Regions from separate parts of the Bradyrhizobium sp. WYCCWR15520 genome, predicted to be linked through region 1. Evidence: predicted binding sites of a transcription regulator. Region 1 holds the regulator's gene; each other region holds the start of a gene.

Region 1 (7,777 bases):
TCCAGGCCAAGACCGTGACCTTCGGCGCCAGCGATATGCCGCTGAAGCCGGAGCAGCTTGAAAAGGACGGCATGATTCAGTGGCCGCAGGCGATGGGCGCGCTGGTGCCGGTCGTGAACCTCGAGGGCATCAAGCCGGGTGAGTTGGTGTTCTCCGGCGAGCTGCTCGGCGACATCTATCTCGGCAAGATCAAGAAGTGGGACGATCCCGCGATCGCTAAGCTCAATCCTAAGGTCAAGCTGCCCTCCGACGCGATCACGGTGGTGCGCCGTTCGGACGGCTCCGGCACCACGTTCATCTGGACCGACTATCTCTCGAAGACCAATGCCGAGTGGAAGGCGAAGGCCGGTGCCGGTACCGCGGTTGAGTGGCCGACGGGCGTTGGCGCCAAGGGTAACGAAGGCGTCGCCGGCAATGTCAGTCAGACCAAGAACTCGATTGGCTATGTCGAGTACGCCTATGCCAAGCAGAACAAGCTGACCTACGGTGCTGTCATCAACAAGGCCGGCAAGACCGTGCAGCCGACGATTGGCGCATTCCAGGCCGCGGCCGCCAATGCCGATTGGGCCGGCGCCAAGAACTACTTCGTCATCCTGACCGACCAGCCCGGCGATGCGTCGTGGCCGATCACCGGCGCGACCTTCATCCTGATGCACAAGGATGCGACCGACAAGGCGGCGTCCCAGGAGGCCATCAAGTTCTTCAAATGGGCGTTTGAGAAGGGCGACAAGATGGCCGAAGAGCTCGACTACATCCCGATGCCGGACTCGGTGGTCAAGCAGATCGAAAAGACCTGGTCGTCCGAGATCAAGAGCTGATCGGTCCAGCACTTCGCTACACGATCGCTCAACCCGGGATGCCCCGGGTTGAGCACCCCTCTCGGGACAGGAGAGGCAAGAACAAAGCGCGAGCCGAAAAAGCCGTGCACCGAAGTCCGGGTCATTGGGCTATAAGTACAGGGGATTGGCGTGGCAGAAATGACGGTTGATAGCGACGTAATGGATGCTGCTGGGCCCTATGATCGCGCAAAGGCTCTCAGCGCGTTCAAGCTCGGCGACGTCACCTTCTACTGGATCACGCGTGCCTGCGCGATCTCGGTTCTGCTCATCCTCGGCGGCATCATCATTTCGCTCATTGTTGGCGCCTGGCCCGCGATCCGCGAATATGGCGCGGCCTTCCTGTGGACGCAGCGCTGGGCGCCGTCGGCCGATCCGCCGGTGCTGGGCGCGCTCGGCCCGATCTATGGCACGCTGATCACCTCCGTGATCGCGATGATGATCGCCATTCCCGTCGGCCTCGGCATCGCGATTTTCCTCACCGAGATCTGTCCGATCTGGCTGCGCCGTCCGATCGGACTTGCCATCGAACTGCTGGCCGGCATTCCCTCCATCATCTACGGCATGTGGGGTTTCTTCGTGCTGGGCCCGTTCCTGGCCAACACCTTCCAGCCGTTCATGATCAGCGTGTTCGACGGCGTTCCCGTACTGGGGACGATCTTCGCTGGTCCGCCGTCCTATCTCAGCTTGTTCAACGCGTCATTGATTCTGGCGATCATGGTATTGCCCTTCATCACCGCGATCTCGGTCGACGTCTTCAAGACGGTCCCGCCGGTGCTCAAAGAGGCCGCCTACGGGGTGGGGTGTACCAACTGGGAAGTCGTTCGCAACGTGGTGATCCCCTACACCCGAGTCGGAGTGATCGGTGGCATCATGCTGGCGCTCGGCCGCGCGCTCGGCGAAACCATGGCGGTGACCTTCATCATCGGCAATTCGTTCAAGATCCAGTCCTCGATCTTCGCGCCGGGCACCACGATATCCGCCGCCATCGCTTCCGAATTCGCCGAGAGCGACGGGCTACATCAATCCGGCCTGATCCTGCTTGGCTTGCTGCTGTTCGTGCTGACGTTCTTCGTTCTTGCTGCCGCAAGGCTGATGCTGATGCGGCTGGAAAAGAAGGCGGGGAACTGAGATCATGAATCCGATTTACGTATCCCGCCGCCGCAACAACATCATCGTCAAGTTCCTGTGTCTGGGCGCCGCCTTGTTCGGCGTGACCTGGCTGGCGCTGATCCTGTTCACGCTGTTCTACAACGGCGTCACCGGGCTCAATCTCGCCGTCTTCACCCAGGATACGCCGCCGCCGGGTTCGACCGATGGCGGCCTGCGCAACGCCATCATCGGCTCGATCATGATGACCGTGATCGGGGTCGGCATCGGCGCGCCGCTCGGCCTGTTCGCAGGTACGTATCTCGCCGAATACGGCAAGCACGACAAGCTCACCTCGGTGATCCGCTTCATCAACGACATCCTGTTAAGCGCGCCCTCGATCATCATCGGCCTGTTCATCTACGGCGCCATCGTCGCGCCGATGGGCGGCTTCTCAGCCTTCGCCGGCTGTCTGGCGCTCGCCGTGATCGTGATCCCGGTGGTGGTCCGCACCACCGAGGACATGCTCGGGCTGGTGCCCAATCCTTTGCGCGAGGCGGCGTCCGCGCTCGGCATGCCGCGCTCGCTGGTGATCCGGCGGATCGCCTACCGCGCCGCGCGCGCCGGCCTGATCACCGGCGTCCTGCTGGCCACCGCCCGCGTCGCCGGCGAAACCGCGCCGCTGCTGTTCACCGCGCTGTCCAACCAGTTCTTCAGCCTGGATATGACCAAGACGATGGCGAACCTGCCGGTCACCATCAACAACTTCGTCCAGAGCCCCTATGCCTACTGGAAGCAGCTCGCCTGGGCCGGGGCCCTGCTGATCACGCTCACCGTACTTGCCCTGAATATTGGCGCGCGCATTCTTGGCGCCGAGAGGACATCCAAATGACCGATCTCTCCGTATCCGTGAGTTCCGCGAGCGGGCCCGTTCCGCAGGTAGCGCTGCCCGAGGCCGCGCCGAAGGTGACCGCGCGCGGCCTGAACTTCTACTATGGCGAACACCACGCGCTGAAGAACATCAACCTGACGCTCGGCACCCACCGCGTCACCGCCTTCATCGGCCCGTCCGGCTGCGGCAAGTCCACGCTGCTGCGGATCTTCAACCGGATGTACGACCTTTATCCCGGCCAGAAGGCGACCGGTCAGCTTATGCTCGACCAGACCAACATCCTTGACCCCAAGCTCGACCTCAATTTGCTGCGGGCCCGCGTCGGCATGGTGTTCCAGAAGCCGACGCCGTTCCCGATGACGATCTACGAAAACATCGCCTTCGGCATCCGTCTCTATGAGAAGATCTCGAAGTCGGAAATGGACGGCCGGGTGGAGAAGGCGCTGCGCGGCGGCGCGCTGTGGAACGAGGTCAAGGACAAGCTGAACGCCTCCGGCCTCTCGCTGTCCGGCGGCCAGCAGCAGCGGCTCTGCATCGCCCGCACGGTCGCTGTCAGGCCCGAGGTAATCCTGTTTGACGAACCCTGTTCGGCGCTCGACCCGATCTCGACCGCCAAGATCGAGGAACTGATTCAGGAACTGGCGGAGGACTACACCATCGCCATCGTCACCCATAATATGCAGCAGGCGGCGCGCGTCTCCGACAAGACCGCCTTCATGTATCTCGGCGAGCTGATCGAATTCGACGACACCAACAAGATCTTCACTTCGCCGAGCGACCGACGCACCCAGGATTACATCACCGGCCGGTTCGGCTGAGGAGACAAGACATGGCTTCCGAGCACACCGCCAAGGCGTTCGACAGCGACCTTCAGGAACTCACCCGCCTAGTCGCGGAGATGGGCGGCCTGGCCGAACGCATGATCACCGAATCCGTCGACGCGCTGGTCCGCCGCGACGTCGCACTCGGCAAGCGCGTCGTCGCAACCGATGTCGAGATCGACCGCCTGCAGCATTTGATCGAGGAGCGAGCGGTATTGACCATCGCCCGCCGCCAGCCGATGGCGATCGACTTGCGCGAAATCGTCGGCGCCATGCGCGTCGCCACCGATCTGGAGCGGATCGGCGATCTCGCCAAGAACATGGGCAAGCGGGTCGCGGCCCTGGAGAACGATTTCCAGCCGCTGAAGCTGATGCGCGGCCTCGAACACATGACCGATCTGGTGCAAACGCAGGTCAAGTCGGTGCTGGACGCCTATGCCGCGCACGACCTGCCGGCGGCAATGGCGGTCTGGAAAGGCGACGAGGAAGTCGACGCCATCTGCACCTCGCTGTTCCGCGAACTTCTCACCTACATGATGGAAGACCCGCGCAACATCTCGTTCTGCATTCATTTGATGTTCTGCGCCAAGAATATTGAGCGGATCGGCGACCACGCGACCAACATCGCCGAAACCGTGTTCTACATGATCGAGGGACAGCAGATGCTCGACAAGCGCCCGAAGGGCGACATGACGACGTTTGCTACGACCGTGCCGAATAGTTGACGTAGCGTTTTCGAGCGAAGTGGAGGCCGGTTCGCGTGAAGAAAACGCGTCAGACAGAAGAGGCAAGAAAAGGATGAGCGCACGCATTATGGTGGTCGAGGACGAGGAAGCGCTGACCACGCTGTTGCGCTACAACCTCGACGCTGAAGGCTACGAAGTGGAGACCGTAGGCCGCGGCGACGACGCCGATACGCGGCTGAAGGAGCGCGTGCCCGACCTCGTCGTGCTCGACTGGATGCTTCCGGGCTTGTCCGGCATCGAGCTCTGCCGCCGCCTGCGCGCCCGGCCCGAAACCAAGCAGTTGCCGATCATCATGCTGACCGCGCGCGGCGAGGAGAGCGAGCGGGTGCGGGGGCTTGCGACCGGTGCCGACGACTACATCGTCAAGCCGTTCTCGGTGCCGGAACTCCTGGCGCGGGTGAAAGGCCTGTTGCGTCGGGCAAGCCCGGAGCGGCTCGCTACCGTCCTGACCTATGGCGACATCGAACTCGACCGCGAGAAACGCCGCGTCGCGCGCTCCGGCCGCCAGATCGACCTCGGCCCGACCGAATATCGCCTGCTGGAATTTTTCCTCGAACATCCCGGCCGCGTCTTCAGCCGCGAGCAATTGCTCGACAGCGTCTGGGGCCGCGACATCTATATCGACGAACGCACCGTCGACGTCCACATCGGCCGCCTGCGCAAGCTGCTCAACCCCGGCCGCGAGCAGGACCCGATCCGTACCGTGCGCGGCGCCGGTTATGCGCTGGATGACCGGTTTGCCAAGGTGGAGCCGTAAGGCTTCGCTATCATCCGCGCAAACTCCACCGTCGTCCCCGCGAAAGCGGCAGCTCTCTCATCGTCATTGCGAGCGAAGCGAAGCAATCCATAGTGCCACGCGGCAAGTATGGATTGCTTCGTCGCTTTCGCTCCCTTGCGCAAACGCTTCGGCGTTTGTCGCTGGCAATGACAGTGGTTGCCGCATCGGCGATCCGGATGCGGGGGTACAGGTCTATCGATAGACCGCAATCGCGGAGAGAGCCCCTCACCCCAACCCTCTCAGCGCGAGCTTCGCTCGTCGTGGCCCCGCAAAAGCGGGGCGAGGGAGCGCACCTTGCGCGGAGCGCTTACGTCTCGCGCAAATGAGCGCGCCTTACCTCGTCTGCTTCGGCTGCTGCCGCCGCCGATCGGCGGCCGGTTGATACGCCACGCGCGAGTGATGCGCGCAGTAGGGCAGGCCGCTGAGCGCCTTGCCGCCGCAGAAGAAGAATTCCGGGCTCGAAGGATCGCCGACCGGCCAGTGGCAGGTCGCCTCGTTCAGTTCGAGCAGCGACAGCCGCTGGCTCATCGGCACTACATTGTCGAAGGCGACCGGATCGGCCTCGATCTCCACCTCGAAAGCGTGCGCCAGCGCGGTGTTGCCGCGCGAGACCGGGCGCGACACCCGCATCATCTGCTGGGCGGCGGGGCGTGCCTTGCGCTGCCGCGGAGCGGCCGAGGAGGGACTCTTGGCTCGGCCGGACAGGCCCAGCCGGTGCACTTTGCCGATTACGGCGTTTCGCGTCACATTTCCGAGTTCCGCGGCAATCTGGCTCGCGGACAATCCGGCTTCCCAGAGCTTCTTCAGCTGCTCGACGCGATCGTCGGACCAGGTCAAAACCGTCATCGTAATCTTCCCTTCGCATCGCGCCGGCCAATCGAGGGCAGCGCGGGCGATGTCATTCGTCTCAAAAATCCCTGCGGTCAGAATCCCTTAGCCCTCGCCGGGCGCGTTAACCGCGCCCGAACGTTTACGCCTGCACAAATGGACTCTTAGGGATCAGAACTGCCGCACGAGATGTCGTACCCGACAGCCCAAACGCTACAATATGGCGTGACTCGGGCGCAAGAGTCCGCGCCCCAACGTCCACATCTTCTGACATCTAGGCGTTTCACTGCGTGTTTTCCACCACACCGCAATCCTACGGATTTTGGCATCTTGCACTGCAGGAAAGGCCGTTCCGTGGCGTGTTGACAGCGCTCCCGGCCGACATAGAATACCTCTCACGTGCCGCCCTTAAGAGGCGGCACGTTTCGTTTTCGCCAGACCGGCTGCTGCCGCGTTCGCGCCACTGCCTGCGTGTCCCCGGCCGGTCAACCTTCAGTGCAAACCTTTTGTGATTGCCATGACCAATAGCGCCACGTCGCATCTGCTTCCCGTCTTCGCCAGGGTCGATCTCGGCTTCGAAAGCGGCGAGGGCTGCTGGCTGACCGCAACCAATGGCGAGCGCTATCTCGATTTCACCTCGGGCGTCGCGGTGAATGCGCTGGGTCACTGCCATCCGCATCTGATCAAGGCGCTGCAGGAACAGGCGACGAAACTCTGGCACATGTCGAACCTGTTCAAGTCGCCCGATGGCGAGAAGCTGGCCGCGCGGCTGTGCGAGCAGAGCTTTGCCGACCTGGTGTTTTTCTGCAATTCGGGCGCGGAAGCAATGGAGGGCGTGATCAAGCTCGTGCGCCGCTATCAATTCTCCAAGGGCCATCCCGAGCGCTATCGCCTCGTCACCTTCGAGGGCGCCTTCCACGGCCGCACGCTGGGCACGCTCGCGGCCACCGGCTCCGCCAAATATCTCGAAGGCTTTGGCCCGCCGATGGACGGTTTTGACCAGGTGCCGCATGGCGATTTGGAAGCCGTGAAGAAGGCGATCGGTCCCAATACCGCGGGCATCCTGATCGAGCCGGTGCAGGGCGAAGGCGGTGTGCGCTCCGCGCCGCAATCCTTCTTCAAGGCGTTGCGCCAGCTCTGCGACGAGAAGGGCCTGTTGCTCGCGTTCGACGAGGTGCAGACCGGCATGGGCCGCACCGGCGATCTCTTTGCCTACAAGCGCGTCGGCGTCACGCCGGATGTGATGTCGCTGGCGAAAGCGCTCGGCGGCGGTTTTCCGATCGGTGCGGTGCTGGCGACGGCGGAGGCCGCGAGCGGCATGACGCCCGGCTCGCACGGCTCGACCTTCGGCGGCAATCCGCTGGCGATCGCAGCCGCCAACGCCGTGCTCGACGTGATGCTGAAGCCCGGCTTCTTCGAACACGTGCAGAAGATGTCGCTGCTGTTGAAACAGAAACTCGCCTCGGTGGTCGACCGCTATCCCGCCGTGCTCTCGGAAGTGCGCGGCGAGGGACTCTTGGTCGGCGTCAAGGCCGTGGTGCCCTCGGGCGATCTTGTCAATGCGTTGCGTGACCAGAAATTGCTCACCGTCGGCGCCGGCGACAATGTGGTGCGTTTCCTCGCGCCCTTGATCGTGACCGAGGCCGAGATCGATCAGTCCATCCAGATGCTGGAGCGCGCCTGCGGCGCGCTGTCGGCTACGCAGTTGAAGAAGGCGGCGGGATGATGAGCAAGTCCGTCCGCCATTTCCTCGACATCAACGAGTTGCCGCCAAAGGAGCTGCGCAA
Region 2 (7,777 bases), on a different contig from region 1:
GCTGTTCCTCATTTTCCTGCTGGGTTGGCCGTTTGAGTGGCCAGCCATTATCCTGGTGTTCCTGCCGATCTTCTACCCCGTCGTGAAGGGCATGGGCATCGACCTCATATGGTTCGGCGCATTGGTTGCGGTGGTGCTGCAGACTGCCTTCCTGTCGCCGCCGGTCGCCATGTCGGCGTACTATCTCAAGCAGGTGGTCAAGGGCTGGAGTCTCGCGACGATTTACGCCGGCATGTTCCAATTCATGATTCTGCAAGTGATCTGCGTCGGGCTGATGATCGCCTTTCCGGGCATTGCGACCTGGTTTCCGCATACACTGCATGAGGCATCGCGCAGTCAGGTGATCCCTGAGGAGCACAGGAAAATCCTGGAACAGCAGAAGCGGGCGCCGTCCCTGGAAGACGACGACTGGCTGACGCCAAAAAAGAAGTAGCCGGGCGTTGTGCGTACCGGGTGACGCCCGCACGGCTCCAAAAGCCGGCTGTGGCGAAAAGGGCGACGAACGGAAGCGGTATTGCGACCAATCGATCGGATCGTAATGTAGTCGACGACGATCCATTTTCCTCCAATCCTGGCCAGGTCGGAGAAGGACGATCGGGTGGTTCCGCCAGCCATGTTGACCTAGATCAAACTTCGCGTCGCGGTCCAGGCGTTCGCTGCCGGCATGACCGCTGAGCCTACGGCCGGCTTGGCGGCGTGCAGCTCGGCGAGGCTGAGAATGCGGCCTTGGCCGAACATTCCGGCGCTCCCGGGGTTTAACAGGCCTGATCGGCCAAACACCGACTGAAACACAGATGTCACGGAGGCCAAAATGAGCCGCGGAATGCCATCGATGACTGCACTCCTTGGGATGCTTGCCCTTGCGGGATATCAAAATCGCGACAAGCTCGCGGAAATATTCAACAGCGCTGTGGGATCCCCTTCCAAACCCGAAGGCGGCAAACAGCCGCCGGGGCAAAGTGATGTGCTGAGTAACATGCTGGGCGGTGCGGGTATCGGAGGCCTGCTTGGTGGCGGTCTCGGCGAATTGTTCGAACAATTCAAGAAGAACGGTCAAGGCGAGGCTGCGGAATCGTGGATCGGCCACGGCCCCAATAAGGAGATTTCGCCTCCCGAGCTCAAGCAAGCCATCGGTCAGGATGTTTTGGCGACGTTGACGCAGCAGACGGGACTTTCGCAAGAAGAAATTCTCGACCGACTTTCGCGAGAACTGCCAACAGCCGTCGACAAATACACGCCGGACGGTCGTCTACCTCCGCGCGACGCTTAATTCATCGAGCACAGGGAAATGGTAGGATGAGCATAATCTGGACCATCATTATCGGATTTTTGGCGGGTGTCGTTGCAAAGTTTATCATGCCCGGAAACAATGAGCCGTCAGGGTTCATTATGACGACCATTCTGGGCATCGTAGGCGCGTTCGTTGCCTCCTATCTCGGGCAAGCTCTCGGTTGGTACAACGCGGGCGAGGGGGCCGGTTTCATTGGTGCTGTCGTCGGGGCGATTATCGTGCTGCTGATATATGGGTTCTTTGCTGGGAGGCAGCGAGCGGTTTGAGCGCTCTGCTCAATTGGATGCCGCGTTATCGACGCGAGAGACCAACGTTCACTTCCGCACGATCGATCCGGCGCGCCCGACCAGGCGCGCCAATTGCTTGAAGCGGCTGCCGACGCGGTCGGCGACGAGGTCGACCATGCGATGCTCGAACACCAGCATCAGCTTGCGGCCCTGGGTGCGGAAGTGGGTCGCGGGCAACACGCCGGTGCGCGCCGCCGAGATCAGGTGCGCGACGCGGAAGGCGGCGCCGAGAATGCGAGCGCGTTCGTCCATCGCCGGCGGCACCAGCTCGCGGATGCGCTCCGGCGGCTCGTTTTCCTCGCTGAGGCCTGCGTAGCGATAAAACACTGACAGCGCGACGAAGGCGCGGCCCTGATGGCTGATCGAGCCGAAATTGCCGTTGGTGATCAGGCTCAGCGTCTCCTCGCCGCGATGATCGGGATGCACGCGCCAGCCGATGTCGGAAAGCAGGCAGGCGGCATGGCGCAGCCTTCGGTCTTCGTCGGTCTCACGCAGCCTCACCACGCGCACCAGCCGATCGGTCCAGCCGACCAGTTCTTCGGCGTGGCGGGCCGAGCGCGACAGCAGCCCGTTCAGGGTTTGGGCGGCACAGATAAAACCGTCCTTGGCGCGCTCCTGTTGCGGGAGCATTTCATAGAGCAGGCCTTCACGGACGCCGAAGGTCGAGAACACGATCGTCTTCGGCCGGCCGACAAGGATGATGTATTCGAGAACCAGCGCCGCGTAGGTCAGCAGCGGCCGCCGCGCATCGGCGACTACCTCGATATCGGCGAGCATGTTGGCGGCCGCGAGCCGGCGCAAGCGTCGGGCGAAATCAAGCGCGTCGGCGGCGGGTATCGAATAGCCATGCATCACGCGCAGCGGATAGCCGCTTTGGATGATGTGGATGCGCGCCAGTGCGCGCCAGGTGCCGCCGACGGCGTAAAAGGTGCGGCCGCGGGCGGCCTTGAGCTGGGCAACACCGGACAGATCGTCGCGCACGATGCGTTCGGCGCGCTTCAACGATTTGTCGGACAGGTCCTGCAGCGCGAGGCTTCCCAGCGGCAACGTGACGCCGCTGTGAACCCGGCTTTTCTGCACGTCGATCAATTCAAGCGAGCCGCCGCCGAGATCGCCGACGATGCCGTCGGGATAGTGGATTCCAGAGACGACACCGAGCGCGGAAAGCTTTGCTTCGCGCGGTCCCGAAAGGATTTGAATCGGCGTGCCGCAGATACGCTCGGCCTTGGCGATGAAGTCAGGACCGTTCTTGGCGTCGCGGCAGGCGGCAGTCGCAATGGCGAAGACGCGTCCCACCTGCTGGATACGGCACAGCGCCCGGAATCGCCTGAGCGCCGTCAGCGCCCTGGCAACGGCATCCTCGGCCATCAGACCGGTGCTCTGCACCTCGCGGCCGAGCCCGCACAGCGCCTTCTCATTGAAGATGGTGACAAGGCTGCGCGCCATCGTCTCATAGACGACGAGACGAACCGAGTTCGAACCGATGTCGATGACGGCGACGCTGGAAGCGCGCTTTCGCGGCCGCTTCACAGCCGCGGCCCCTTATGACGATGGTTGGCGCTCGTTACGGCGCGTGAGCCGGCGCGGCGAAGATTCCTTGAGAGACTTTCCACGACCAGACAGGCTCGGATTCGTCATGAAGTAATTGTGCAAGTTGAACGGCTCTTCGCCTTTCGCGGCCTTCATACGCGTTGAGGACCCATCCGGCAACAACTGCCAGCTCTGCTCGGTATCCTTCAGGTTCGCGACCATGATCTGTTCGAGAACCTGCTGATGTACCGTGGGATTTTGCAGTGGACAGAGCACTTCGACGCGGCGGTCGAGGTTCCGCGGCATCATGTCGGCGGACGAGATATACACAGCCGACTTCGGGCCGGGCAGGCCTTGCCCCATACCAAAGCAGTAGATTCGGCCGTGCTCAAGGAAGCGGCCGATGATCGATTTGACCCGGATGTTCTCGGAAAATCCGGGAATGCCCGGCCGCAGGCAGCAGATGCCACGCACCACCAGGTCGATCGACACGCCGGCCTGCGACGCTTCGTACAGCGCGTCGATGACATCGGGATCGACCAGCGAGTTCATCTTCATCCAGATCGCTCCCGGCTTGCCGTGTCGGGCGTGATTGGTCTCGCCTTTGATATGTTCGATGATGCGCTTGCGCAGCGTCAGCGGCGACACCGCCATCCGCTCGATGTCGCTCGGCTCGGCATAGCCGGTGATGTAGTTGAACACCCGCGCCGCATCGCGGCCGATGATGGGGTCCGAGGTGAAGTAGGAGAGGTCGGTATAGATGCGTGCGGTGACCGGATGATAATTGCCGGTGCCGGTATGCACATAGGTCGTGAGGTTACCACCCTCGCGCCGCACCACCATCGAAAGCTTCGCGTGCGTCTTCAGTTCGAGGAAGCCGTACACGACCTGCACGCCGGCGCGTTCGAGGTCGCGCGCCCAGCGGATATTGGCCTCCTCGTCGAACCGCGCCTTCAACTCGATCAGCGCCGTCACCGACTTGCCGGCCTCGGCGGCCTCGGCCAGCGCGCGCACGATCGGTGAATTGTTCGAGGTGCGATAGAGCGTCTGCTTGATGGCGACGACGTCAGGATCGCGCGCCGCCTGCTGCAGGAACTGCACGACGACGTCGAAGGATTCATAGGGGTGATGGACGATCAGGTCCTTTTGCCGGATCGCCGCGAAGATGTCGCCGCCATGGTCGCGCACCCGCTCGGGATGCCGCGGCACATAGGGTGTGAATTCGAGGTCGGGCCGGTCGAGCCGCGTGAGCTGCGAGAGCTCGTTCATCGCCAGCACGCCATCGACCAGAAACACTTCGTCGTCCGCCGCCGAAAGCGCTTGCCGCACAAAGGCGCACAGCTCTTCGGGCATCTTGGCTTCCATCTCCAGCCGGATCACCGAGCCGCGCCGCCGCCGCTTCAACGCGGTCTCGAACAGGCGGACCAGGTCTTCGGCCTCTTCCTCGATTTCGAGTTCGGAGTCTCTGATGATGCGGAAAGCGCCTTGGCCCTTCACGGTGTAGCCGGGGAACAGGCGGCCGATGAACAGGCCGGTGGCCTGCTCCAGCGGGATCAGATGCACGGCGCCATCGCCGGTCGGAGGCATGCGGATGAAGCGGTCGATCTTGCCGGGCATGCGGATCAGCGCGTTCATCGCCTTGCCGTCGGAAGTCCGCGCCAATTGCAGCGCGATGGTGAAGCCGAGGCTCGGGATGAAGGGGAAGGGGTGCGCCGGATCGATCGCCAGCGGCGTCAGCAGCGGGAAGATGTTACGGAGGAAGTGATCCTCGAGCCAGCCGCGCTCCGTCTTGGTGAAGTCGTGGCCGTCGACCAGCTTGATGCCGGCATCCGAAAGCATGGCGCGCAGATCGCGCCAGATCGCCTGCTGGTCGGAAGCGAGCTCCGAAACCGTCTTGTTGATGAGGGAGAGCTGCTCGGACGGCGTGAGCCCGTCGGGGCTGCGTTCGGCAATGCCTTCGCGGACCTGTGCCTTGATACCGGCGACGCGGACCATGAAGAACTCATCAAGGTTATTGGCGGAAATCGACAGGAACCGCACCCGCTCCAGCGCGGGATGGCCGGGATTGACCGATTCCTCGAGCACCCGACGGTTGAAATGCAGCCAGGATAGTTCCCGGTTGATGAACCGCTCGGGGCTGGTGGCAATCGCGGGAGGCGCCTCGGCAATTTGTTCTTTTTCTTTGATATCAATAACTTGGGCCGATTCCATGAGGCTTTGATCCATCTCGGGCTGGGGCGCCGGCATTTATTTAAGCGAATGCCGCCCAAACCATGTGATATTCCGATGACGTTTCAATGACATTGATGTTCCGCCCAAAGCCGCCGTCAAGGCGACAGGACGCAGCACGCACCCTCGCCGTTCAGGCGTTCCGCAGCAGTTCTGCGGCCAGGGCCCGGGTCACGGGCCGGCCGAGCCGCAGCGCCTCGGTATCCAGAAGCTCGATCGCCCGGCGGGCGGCGGCATAGGAGCGCTCGATCCGGCTGGCGAGATAGCTCACAACCGTCTCGTCGATGCTCAACTGGCGGTCGGCGCAGAATTTAACGATCAGGCCGCGAAACAACAGGTCGTCGGGCGGCAACAGCGACACGGCGGGTGCGGCGCGCAGCCGCGACCTGAGATCGCGCAATTCGAGCTCGAACGAAGCCGGCGGAACGCGAGCCGTGATCAGGATGAAAGCCCCGTCCTCGCGCGCCAGATTCAGGAGGTGAAACATTGCGCGCTCATCGAAGTCGGCCGGCTTCAGGTCTTCGACCACCAATGCCCCGGTTGTGAGCGCACCGGGGACGGAAGCGGGGGTAAGCGCGTGTGCCGATATCGAGCGCGCGCCGGCCTGTTCGGCCCAGATCGCGGCGAGGTGGCTCTTGCCGGAGCCCTCCGGTCCCATCAGCACCATCACGCGGTTCGGCCAGTCCGGCCAGCTTTCGATCAGCGCGAGCGCGGCTTCATTGGCAGGCCCTTCCAGGAAATTGTCGCGGGTCAGGCTCTCCGCATGCGGCAGCGAGAAAGCAAGCTGACGAGGTTGAACGCGAACTGCCACGCAAGTCTCCAGGCCGGGATTCCAGGGCATTCATAGCGTTTTCAAGCGAAATGGCTACGGGTTCGCGTGAGGAAAACGCATCAAATAAAGGAAGAAGCTAGCGCGCTTCGATCGTGCTCATGTGCCGAACCCACTCGACGAGATAGAGCGAGACCGAAACCAAAGTAAAGACTGTAACAAAACCCATCAGGATCACGTCATAGGGCGCCGGCTTGAAATTGAAACCGAGCGAGGCCAGCACCAGCGCTGCGAACGCCACCTGCGCCACCGTGTTGAGCTTCGACACCATCAGGGGTTTCATTGGGATCGGCTTGTCGAACAGCCATGACACGATCACCGCCGTGACGATCATGATGTCGCGCGACACCACCAGGATGACGAGCCAGCGCGGAACCGCGCCCCAGATGCCGAGCGCCACGAAGATCGAAACCAGGAGCGCCTTGTCGGCGAGCGGGTCGAGCAGGGCGCCGAGCTCGCTCGACATGTTGAAGCGCTTGGCGAGAAAGCCATCGACGGCGTCGCTGACGCCTGCAACGACGAAGATCGCAAACGCAATTTCCATCTGGCTGGAAACGATCGCCCAGACGATGACCGGGACCAGAATGATGCGCCCCAGCGTAATGATGTTCGGAATACTCAACTCGGTCGCTTCCCGGCTCCCGGCCTTAGATCCGGCCCCTGGCGGGTTCAGCCGGCTCTTATCTACATAGTATATGCGCCAAGCGCTTGCGAGCCATTGCAGGATCGCGGAATTCCTCGTAACCAGCGGTCATCATACTGGAATTTGGGCATGAACGACCGCAAAAACGGGCTGACTTACGCGGATTCGGGGGTCGATATCGACGCAGGCAACCGCCTGGTCGACCTCATCAAGCCGATGGTGCGCGCCACCGCCCGGGCCGGCGCCGACGCCGAAATCGGCGGATTCGGCGGGCTGTTCGACCTCAAGGCGGCGGGGTTCAAGGACCCCGTCCTGGTGGCGGCGACCGACGGCGTCGGTACCAAGGTCAAGATCGCGATCGAGACCGGGCTGCATGGCGGCATCGGCATCGACCTGGTGGCGATGTCGGTCAACGACCTCGTGGTGCAGGGCGCGGAACCGCTGTTCTTCCTCGACTATTTTGCCTGCGGCAAGCTCGACCCCGAGGCCGCGGCGGCCATCGTGGCCGGCGTCGCCGAGGGGTGCCGGGAGTCCGGTTGCGCCCTGATCGGCGGCGAGACCGCCGAGATGCCGGGCCTCTACAAGGACGGCGATTACGACCTCGCGGGCTTTGCGGTCGGGGCTGCCGAGCGCGGCACGCTGTTGCCGAGCGCGGATATCGCGGTGGGCGATGCCGTGATCGGACTGGCCTCGTCGGGCGTTCACTCCAACGGCTTTTCGCTGGTCCGCAAGATCGTGGAAAACTCCGGCCTCGGCTTCGGTGCGCCGGCGCCGTTCTCGCCGGTCATGACGCTGGGCGGCGCGCTGCTGGCGCCGACGCGGCTCTATGTGAAATCGTGCCTGCGCGCGATCCGCGAGACCGGCGCGATCAAAGGCCTCGCCCACATCACCGGCGGCGGCTTCACCGACAACATTCCGCGCGTGCTGCCAAAACATCTCGGCGTCGGCATCGATCTGGCGCGGCTGCC
Region 3 (7,777 bases), on a different contig from region 1:
TCCGGGGTCGAGCGCCGACAACATGAAGAGGCCAGCGATCTGGAGCATCTGGCCGATCGCGAGCATGCGGGGAATGCCGAAACGTGATGCGAAGTAGCCGCCAGCTAGATTGGCCCCAATCCCCGCCGCTTCATAAAGCAGGAAGAGAAACGCGAGGGTGAATGGGGTGTAACCCAACCGGAAAAAATGAAAGAGGACGAGCATACGCAATGCGCCGTCGACCAGCGTGAAGCCCCAATAGGATGCCGTGACTATGAGGTAGTTTCGGACCATGGCTTAAACGCCCGCTCGTTGAACAATGTTAGCGAGATCGACCATCCGACAGGCGTACCCGACTTCATTGTCGTACCAAGCATAGACCTTCAGGAGAGTCTCGTCCGTGACCATCGTACTCAAAGCATCAACAATCGAGCTGCGGGGGTCGTTGTTGTAGTCGGCCGAGACGAGGGGTCTGGTCTCTAGACCCAAGATACCGGCCAAAACGCTCTCCGATGCCGATTTGAAAAGCCGATTTACCTCCTCGACCGTGGTCGGGCGCTTCAGTTCGAATACGCAGTCCGTCAAACTGGCGTTCAAGACGGGAATGCGCACGGCGTGCCCGTTCAGCTTGCCCTTGAGTTCCGGATAGATCAACGAAATTGCGGTAGCGCTGCCGGTCGTTGTGGGTTGCATCGAAAGCATCGCGGATCTTGCGCGGCGAAGATCCTTGTGCGGTGCGTCAACGACGACGTTTGTATTGGTCGGATTATGAATCGTTGTGATCTGGCCGTGCCGGATTCCGATGGATTCATGAATGACCTTGACGACGGGCGCCAGGCAGTTTGTCGTGCACGACGCCGCCGTCAGCAGCCGATGCCGTTTGGGATCGTAGAGGTGATCGTTGACGCCAACCACGATGTTGAGCGCAGCCTCATCTTTGACAGGAGCGGCAACGATCACCCGTTTGACGCCCCGGTCGAAGTACGCCTGAAGCTGATCCGGCTTCAGAAATTTGCCGGTGCATTCTAGCACGACATCGCAACCGAGATCGCCCCATGCAACGTCACCCGGCGAGGCATGTTCGCTGAAGCCGACGCTCTTCTTTCCAAAGGCAATGGAGGCGCCGGCCTCCACCCCGATGGTTTCGTGCCAACGACCATGGATGCTATCGAATTCGAGCAGATGTGCAGTAGCCCCAATGCCGCCCTTCACCTCGTTGATGTGTGCAACGTCCAGACGGTTTTTCGCGCGCGGATCGCCCTCTGGACGCCATATGCCGCCGAATGCCGAACGCAGCACGAGCCTTCCGATGCGGCCCATGCCATTGATGCCAACTTTCATAGAAATTCCTCTTAGGGAGACATTCGTGTGGTGTCGCCGATCTCGTCCAGGCGTGCTTTCAAGGCCATACGGTCGAGGGCCGCGAACGGCAAACTGATGAAGATTTCAATCCTTCGCCGGATCATCGCGTAGAGCTCGTTCAGCAACGTCGTCCGCTCGGAGGCCGACCCCGTGAACTGTGCCGGGTCCGGTAGCGGCCACGCGCCGGTCACGAATTTTGTTCCGACGTCCGGGCAGAACTGCCCCTGCGGTGTGTCGCAAAGCGCGATGACAAAATCCATGCGCGGCGCCTCTGGGCCGGTGAACTCGTCCCACGACTTGCACCGCAAATGGGCGACGTCATGCCCCAGGTGCGTTAGGCGTTCGACAACCTCGGGCAAAGGGGCTTCAGCCGGATCGGAACCGGCAGAGTAGGCATGAAATCGTCCGCGACCGAATTTCTGCAAAAGCGCTTCAGCCATGATCGAGCGTGCGGAATTATGCGTGCACAGAAACAGGACGTTGAAGGCCGGCGCCACAACGTCGGTCCCAGGTTCTTCGGAAGGCGGCGCGATCCGGTCCGGAAGAAAGCCGCAGAGCTCAGGTTTCCCGTTACAGCAATCGCGCGCGAGAAACTCGACCAACCCGCGAAAGCCGTCAACATCGGCCCGGTAGTTCATCGCTCGGCCGTCCTTTTGAACAGCGACCAGGCCGGCCCGCATCAGGATTGCGAGATGATTGGACATGGTGTTGTGAGGCACCTCGCAGCGTTTGGCGATTTCGCCCGCAGCCAAACTCGCTGGATGAGCGGCGAGAAGGAGGCGCAGCGCGTGCAGGCGCGTCGGCTGCGCGAGCGACCCAAAGCCCTCGATTGCCGTCTCGGTGAAACTCGTCTGATCCATCGGTTAATCCTTCGCGAAACTCGCGATTGCGTCGGTATTCATCGACAAGTTACGTGACGGAGTAATGACAGTTGGTCACTGACAGCGCGGTCTTGGCGTCATTGTAGCGTCATCTTTCGTCTATATGTCGGGACTGATAGAAATATACACTAGGGAGGGATCGATGATCAAGCTCTGTCAGGCAATCCTCTTGGCATCGGCACTATCATTGTTGGGTTCCGCAACTCGTGCCGCGGAGACAACCGGAGCCGGATGCACGTTCGTCTGGCCCATTCTCGAGAAGTGGGCTGCGGAGTATCAGGCCAAAACCGGAAACAAGATCAGCTATCAGCCGATCGGGTCAGGCGCTGGCCTACATCAGATCCGGACTGCAGCAGTCGACTTCGGTGCCTCCGACATGCCCTTGAAGCCGGCCGAATTGGAGAAGAGCGGTCTCGGCCAATTCCCGCTTGTGATCGGCGGCGTTGTGCCCGTCGTCAACGTCGAGGGTGTCGGCCCCGGCGTCATGCGCTTTTCCGGTGCGATCCTCGCGGACATCTTTCTCGGCAAGATCAAGAATTGGGACCATCCGGCGATCCGCGCGCTCAATCCGGACGTCAAGTTGCCGGCGGCCGCAATCTCAGTCATTCATCGGCTGGACGGGTCGGGGACGACGTTCAACTGGGTGAATTATCTCTCGAAGGTCAGCCCCGAATGGAAGGAGAAGGTGGGTGAGGGCACAACAGTCGAGTGGCCCGTGGGCGCAGGCGGAAAGGGCAACGAAGGGGTTGCGGCGTTCGTGGGGGTTGCAAAGAACTCGATCGGCTACGTGGAGTATGCGTACGCCGTCAAGAACAAGCTTGCCTACGGACTCGTGCAGAACAAGGCAGGACGTTTCGTCCAGCCCGGCGCCGAGACCTTCCAGGCGGCCGCGAGCGCGAATTGGAGCGGAGCGAAAGACTTCTTCCTGATCATGACGGACGCTTCCGGCGAGAATGCTTATCCTATCACCGCTACCGTCTTCATCATCATGTACAAACAACCAAAGAATTTCGAACGAGCAAAACTGGCCAGGGATTTTTTCAAGTGGTCGCTGGAGAACGGACAGGCACAGGCCGACGCTCTGCATTACGTTCCGCTACCGCCCAATCTCGTTCGGCAAGTCGAAAGCTACTGGAATTCGGATTTCGGAGGTTGATCGGGGATAACGGTCTGCGGAAGCGCGGGCACATGGATACGCGGCGCTTGATCCACAACGCCGGCCTTGATCCGCACGTCATCGAGCAGCGAGAGCTGCTGATCTTGGTCGGGTGGGAGGACACTAACCGATGGTCAACGACGATTCTGCCAGGGAAGCCCGCCGCCTAATCCGGGTGGCTGAGGCTGTAATCGGAGAGCTGCGCCGTCAGGGGCTCTCTGCGGTTTTGACCGACCGTCGGTTCGATTTAGATAGCCATGGCGGTCATCAAGGCGGAAGACCGCGAGGAGGAGGGGGAGGAGGAGGTCCCGATCCAAAGGTCCAGGTAGCTTAGGGGCCTGCGTCCTAACGATCGGGCCGCACCGGTTTGCGCCGCTTGGTTTCCTACAGCGCGCGATCCAGCTGTAATCGTCCTGCCAGCTTTGCCGCTTCTTCCTTACGCTCGCTGTAGCGATCCGTAAGATAGGATGACCTCCCCCGCGTCAGCAGCGTGAACTTCACAAGCTCTTCCATCACGTCCACGATACGATCGTAATACGGCGACGGCTTCATACGGCCGGCATCATCGAACTGCTCATACGCCTTTGCGACCGATGACTGGTTGGGTATGGCTATCATACGCATCCAACGGCCAAGCACCCGAAGCTGATTGACCGCGTTGAACGATTGCGAACCGCCGCTGACCTGCATGACCGCCAAGGTCTTGCCTTGGGTCGGCCGCACGGCGCCGATGGATAGCGGTATCCAGTCGATCTGAGCCTTCATGATGCCGGTCATGGCGCCATGGCGCTCGGGGCTACACCACACTTGGCCTTCAGACCAGGCCGACAGGTCCCGCAGTTCTTGCACCTTTGGATGCTCGGACGGGGCGTCGTCCGGCAGTGGCAATCCGGAAGGATTGAAGATTCGGGTTTCAGCGCCAAAGGCTTCCAACAATCGAGCTGCTTCCACAGTGGCGAAGCGGCTATATGACCGTTCTCGCAACGAACCGTACAGCAGCAGAATGCGCGGCCGGTGTGCAACCTGCGGTGCGAACAGGGCTCCTTCTGCGGGAGCAAGAAAGTTCTCTGAAACAATGTTCGGAAGGTCGTGGATGCGGCTCATGTTCGCGACTCTGCTTCTAAGTTAGTCTGGGGACGCGCGCCGGCTTCGTACCATCCGCGTGAAGCCTTGACGATTTTGACGACCGACAGCATCACCGGCACCTCCACCAAGACCCCGACGACAGTGGCGAGGGCAGCGCCTGAATTAAGTCCGAAGAGGCTGATCGCGGCGGCTACCGCGAGTTCAAAGAAATTGCTCGCGCCGATCAGGGCCGCGGGAGCCGCGACGCACCATGCAACGCCGAAGCGTCGGCTGAGCCAATAGGCGAGGCCGGCGTTCAGGTAAACCTGGATCAAGATCGGTACCGCCAAGATCGCGATCACTGCCGGCTGCGTCAGGATTTGCTCTCCTTGGAAGGCAAACAGCAGCACCAACGTCGCCAGCAAGGCGACGAGGGAAACCTGTTGCAAACGGTTCATCGTTTGATCAAAGGCGTCTTTGCCGCTTGCGAGCAGGAACCGTCGCCAAAGTTGTGCGATGAACACCGGCACGACGATGTAGAGGGCAACAGAGAGCAGCAGCGTTGCCCAGGGAACGGAGATTGATGCAACTCCCAGCAAAAGCCCAACCAGCGGCGCAAAGAGGAAGATCATCAATACGTCGTTTAGGGCGACCTGACTCAACGTGTAGTGCGGCTCGCCTTCGCACAGGTTCGACCATACGAATACCATCGCCGTGCAGGGTGCCGCGGCTAGTAAGATAAGCCCCGCAATATAGGAAGGAATTTGCGCGGCTGGGAGAAGTGGCGCGAACAGATGCCCGATGAAGAACGTTCCGAGCAGGGCCATCGAAAACGGCTTCACCGCCCAATTGATGAACAACGTCACGCCCACACCGCGCCAATGTTCGCGGACTTGGCCCAGCGCGCCGAAATCGATTTTTAGAAGCATCGGTATGATCATCAGCCAGATCAAGACCGCTACAGGAATGTTGACCTTGGCGACTTCCGCGCCGGCGACAGCTGCAAATGCGCCCGGCATTGCATGCCCCAGCACAACGCCGACGACGATACATAGGGCGACCCATAGCGACAGATAACGTTCGAAGACATTCATTTTGCTTCACCTCGTTCCTTGCGTTTTCCCTTGGGTGGGGCACAAGGCAGGAAACTCTCGATGAGTGGTTCGCAAACCTCGGGACGACCGCCGCAGCAGTCCTGCATCATGAACAACATGAGTTCCTGAAAGGTCTTGATGCTGGCCCGGTAAATAATGGTGCGGCTACGCCGCTCACCTGCGATGAGACCGGCGTGGGACAATATCGACAAATGGGCCGACATCGTATTCTGAGGGACGCCGACGAGCCGCGCCAACTCGCCGGCAGCAACCCCCTCCGGTTCACTTTTCACCAGCAGGCGAAAGGTATCGAGGCGGGTCGCCTGGGCGAGAGCCGCCAACGCGGCTATGGCGTCGGTGTTTTTCATATATCGAGATATGTGGATAATTCTTGCGCTGTCAACTCGCTGTCTGAAGATTTAACAATGAGCGCGCCAGTTCCGGTGATTCCCGCGCTGACACAAGCCCAGGGCTATGACGCGATGGCCGCGATACCAACTTGGCCTAATAGCAAACGACCCGAACGCGATACGCTGAGGTGCCGTGGGCGGACAGCCGTTAGAGGGCTCTTTTAGTACGGGCCTTGGGTTTCGGTTGACTCTTGGTATTGGCTTTCTTCGGAACTGAGCCGCAACCAGAGCTAGCGCCCGTTGCTAGGCCCAACAAGTTGCAAAGTTCAGGATGTCCATCACAACAATCGTCCACGAGAAAAGAAATCAGCGACCGCATACCCTCGACGTCCGCGCGATAGATAATTGTTCGCCCCTCGCGAGAGCTGCGCAATAGTCCGGCTCGCACCAGAATGGCGAGATGAGACGACAGCGTATTGTGCGGTGCGCCGATCGTCCCTGCGATCACGCCAGCCGAAATACCAACGGGCTGATGTTTGATCAGAAGCCGAAAGATCGCAAGGCGGGTCGGTTGAGCAAGGGCAGCAAGGCCGGAAATCGCGTGCGCCTCCGAAAGCGCCTGTCCCGAACTGACGTGCGTCGCATGGCTCGCGACAGCCAGCATGGTCTTTCGCATTGCACCAACTCCCTTCCATGGCGTCTGCCTCGCTAGCCTAGGTGACAAACTAGGACGTTTCCATTATTCATATGTCGAGACGTCTCGAGATATCCGCAAAACCTCATCGAGGCTTTGTAACAATCAAAAGCAAGAGACGCCGAGCCGGTAGGCGTACCGGCGTTCCGGAGGAACCCGCCGGTAGGCGTGCCGGCGCGCCGAGGAGGACGTCCATGACCCATTGCAATCGAATGGTCGATGTCGGTCGCCGTAAATTTCTAGGCGGTGCCGGCCTAGCTGCAGCTGGCGCCGCAGCATCGACGATGATACCGCCACAGGCCAAAGCATTGCCTGCGGCCGCTCGCGTTGATTACCCCGTCAACAGGCTTGCGAATGTAAGCGATCTAAAGGTCAACGAGCCGCTTCATGTGGCCTATCCCGATGCCGACGCGCCGGGCGTTCTGCTCAAGCTCGGCAAGCGCGTCCCATCGGGTGTTGGGCCGGATGGCGACATCGTGGGTTTCACTACGATCTGCCCGCATAAAGGATTTCCGCTCAAATACAACGCCGCTGACAAGACACTGAACTGCCCGGGACATTATTCACGCTTCGATTGCGAAGCCGGAGGCCAGCAAATCTGGGGACAGGCCACGCAGAACCTGCCGCAGTACACGCTGCGCGTCGACGCCAATGGCGATATCTATGCCGAAGGTCTCGACGAGCTCCTGTACGGCCGGCTTTCCAACGTTCTCTGAGGGGAGGAAAAAATGGCCTACAAACGTCAGATTGACCGCCTCCCAATTATCCCGAAGGACGCGAAGGAGTTTAACGTCACCTGTCACTACTGCATCGTTGGTTGCGGTTACAAAGCTTATACTTGGGCTGCGAACAGACAGGGTGGGACCGCACCTGATCAGAATAAATTCGGCATCGATCTTAGCAAGCAGCAGGAAGCTGAGACCGCTGCGTGGTATTCGCCGGCCATGTACAACATCGTCCAGCAGGATGGTGAAGACGTCCATATCGTCATCAAGCCCGACAAGAACTGCGTCGTGAATTCCGGGCTTGGTTCAATTCGCGGTGCCCGCATTGCGGAGATGAGTTATTCGCAGGCGCGCAATACGCAGTTGCAACGGCTCACTGATCCGATGGTCTGGCGTTATGGCCAGATGCAACCCACGAGCTGGGACGACGCGCTTGATCTGGTCGCCCGCGTGACCGTCGCCGTCATCAAC

What was found. The regulator PhoB, encoded in region 1, activates phosphate uptake and scavenging genes when phosphate is short. The targets are predictions, from matches to a motif close to TGTCATNNANCTGTCAT.
Region 2: a site for PhoB is predicted at 5,395-5,411, ahead of AC0QUY_RS16220 (RNA degradosome polyphosphate kinase). Genes of this name have one in related genera too.
Region 3: a site for PhoB is predicted at 2,255-2,271, ahead of pstS (phosphate ABC transporter substrate-binding protein PstS). Genes of this name have one in related genera too.

Annotation. Positions count from the first base shown of each region.
Region 1 covers NZ_JBWBWM010000012.1:10,966-18,742, reverse strand. The annotation lists gene pstS (phosphate ABC transporter substrate-binding protein PstS) at 1-818, shown strand, start outside; gene pstC (phosphate ABC transporter permease subunit PstC) at 978-1,967, shown strand; gene pstA (phosphate ABC transporter permease PstA) at 1,972-2,817, shown strand; gene pstB (phosphate ABC transporter ATP-binding protein PstB) at 2,814-3,635, shown strand; gene phoU (phosphate signaling complex protein PhoU) at 3,647-4,363, shown strand; gene phoB (phosphate regulon transcriptional regulator PhoB) at 4,437-5,141, shown strand; gene AC0QUY_RS15085 (GcrA family cell cycle regulator) at 5,496-6,008, opposite strand; gene AC0QUY_RS15080 (acetylornithine transaminase) at 6,508-7,716, shown strand; gene argF (ornithine carbamoyltransferase) at 7,716-7,777, shown strand, end outside.
Region 2 covers NZ_JBWBWM010000013.1:29,588-37,364, reverse strand. The annotation lists gene AC0QUY_RS16240 (TRAP transporter large permease) at 1-433, shown strand, start outside; gene AC0QUY_RS16235 (YidB family protein) at 812-1,270, shown strand; gene AC0QUY_RS16230 (GlsB/YeaQ/YmgE family stress response membrane protein) at 1,297-1,557, shown strand; gene ppx (exopolyphosphatase) at 1,606-3,108, opposite strand; gene AC0QUY_RS16220 (RNA degradosome polyphosphate kinase) at 3,121-5,319, opposite strand; gene AC0QUY_RS16215 (P-loop NTPase family protein) at 5,471-6,148, opposite strand; gene AC0QUY_RS16210 (CDP-alcohol phosphatidyltransferase family protein) at 6,246-6,788, opposite strand; gene purM (phosphoribosylformylglycinamidine cyclo-ligase) at 6,939-7,777, shown strand, end outside.
Region 3 covers NZ_JBWBWM010000027.1:32,592-40,368, forward strand. The annotation lists gene arsJ (organoarsenical effux MFS transporter ArsJ) at 1-273, opposite strand, end outside; gene AC0QUY_RS28175 (ArsJ-associated glyceraldehyde-3-phosphate dehydrogenase) at 277-1,320, opposite strand; gene AC0QUY_RS28180 (metalloregulator ArsR/SmtB family transcription factor) at 1,332-2,201, opposite strand; gene pstS (phosphate ABC transporter substrate-binding protein PstS) at 2,365-3,378, shown strand; gene arsH (arsenical resistance protein ArsH) at 3,763-4,482, opposite strand; gene arsB (ACR3 family arsenite efflux transporter) at 4,479-5,537, opposite strand; gene AC0QUY_RS28200 (ArsR/SmtB family transcription factor) at 5,534-5,905, opposite strand; gene AC0QUY_RS28205 (ArsR/SmtB family transcription factor) at 6,096-6,563, opposite strand; gene AC0QUY_RS28210 (arsenate reductase (azurin) small subunit) at 6,776-7,297, shown strand; gene AC0QUY_RS28215 (arsenate reductase (azurin) large subunit) at 7,310-7,777, shown strand, end outside.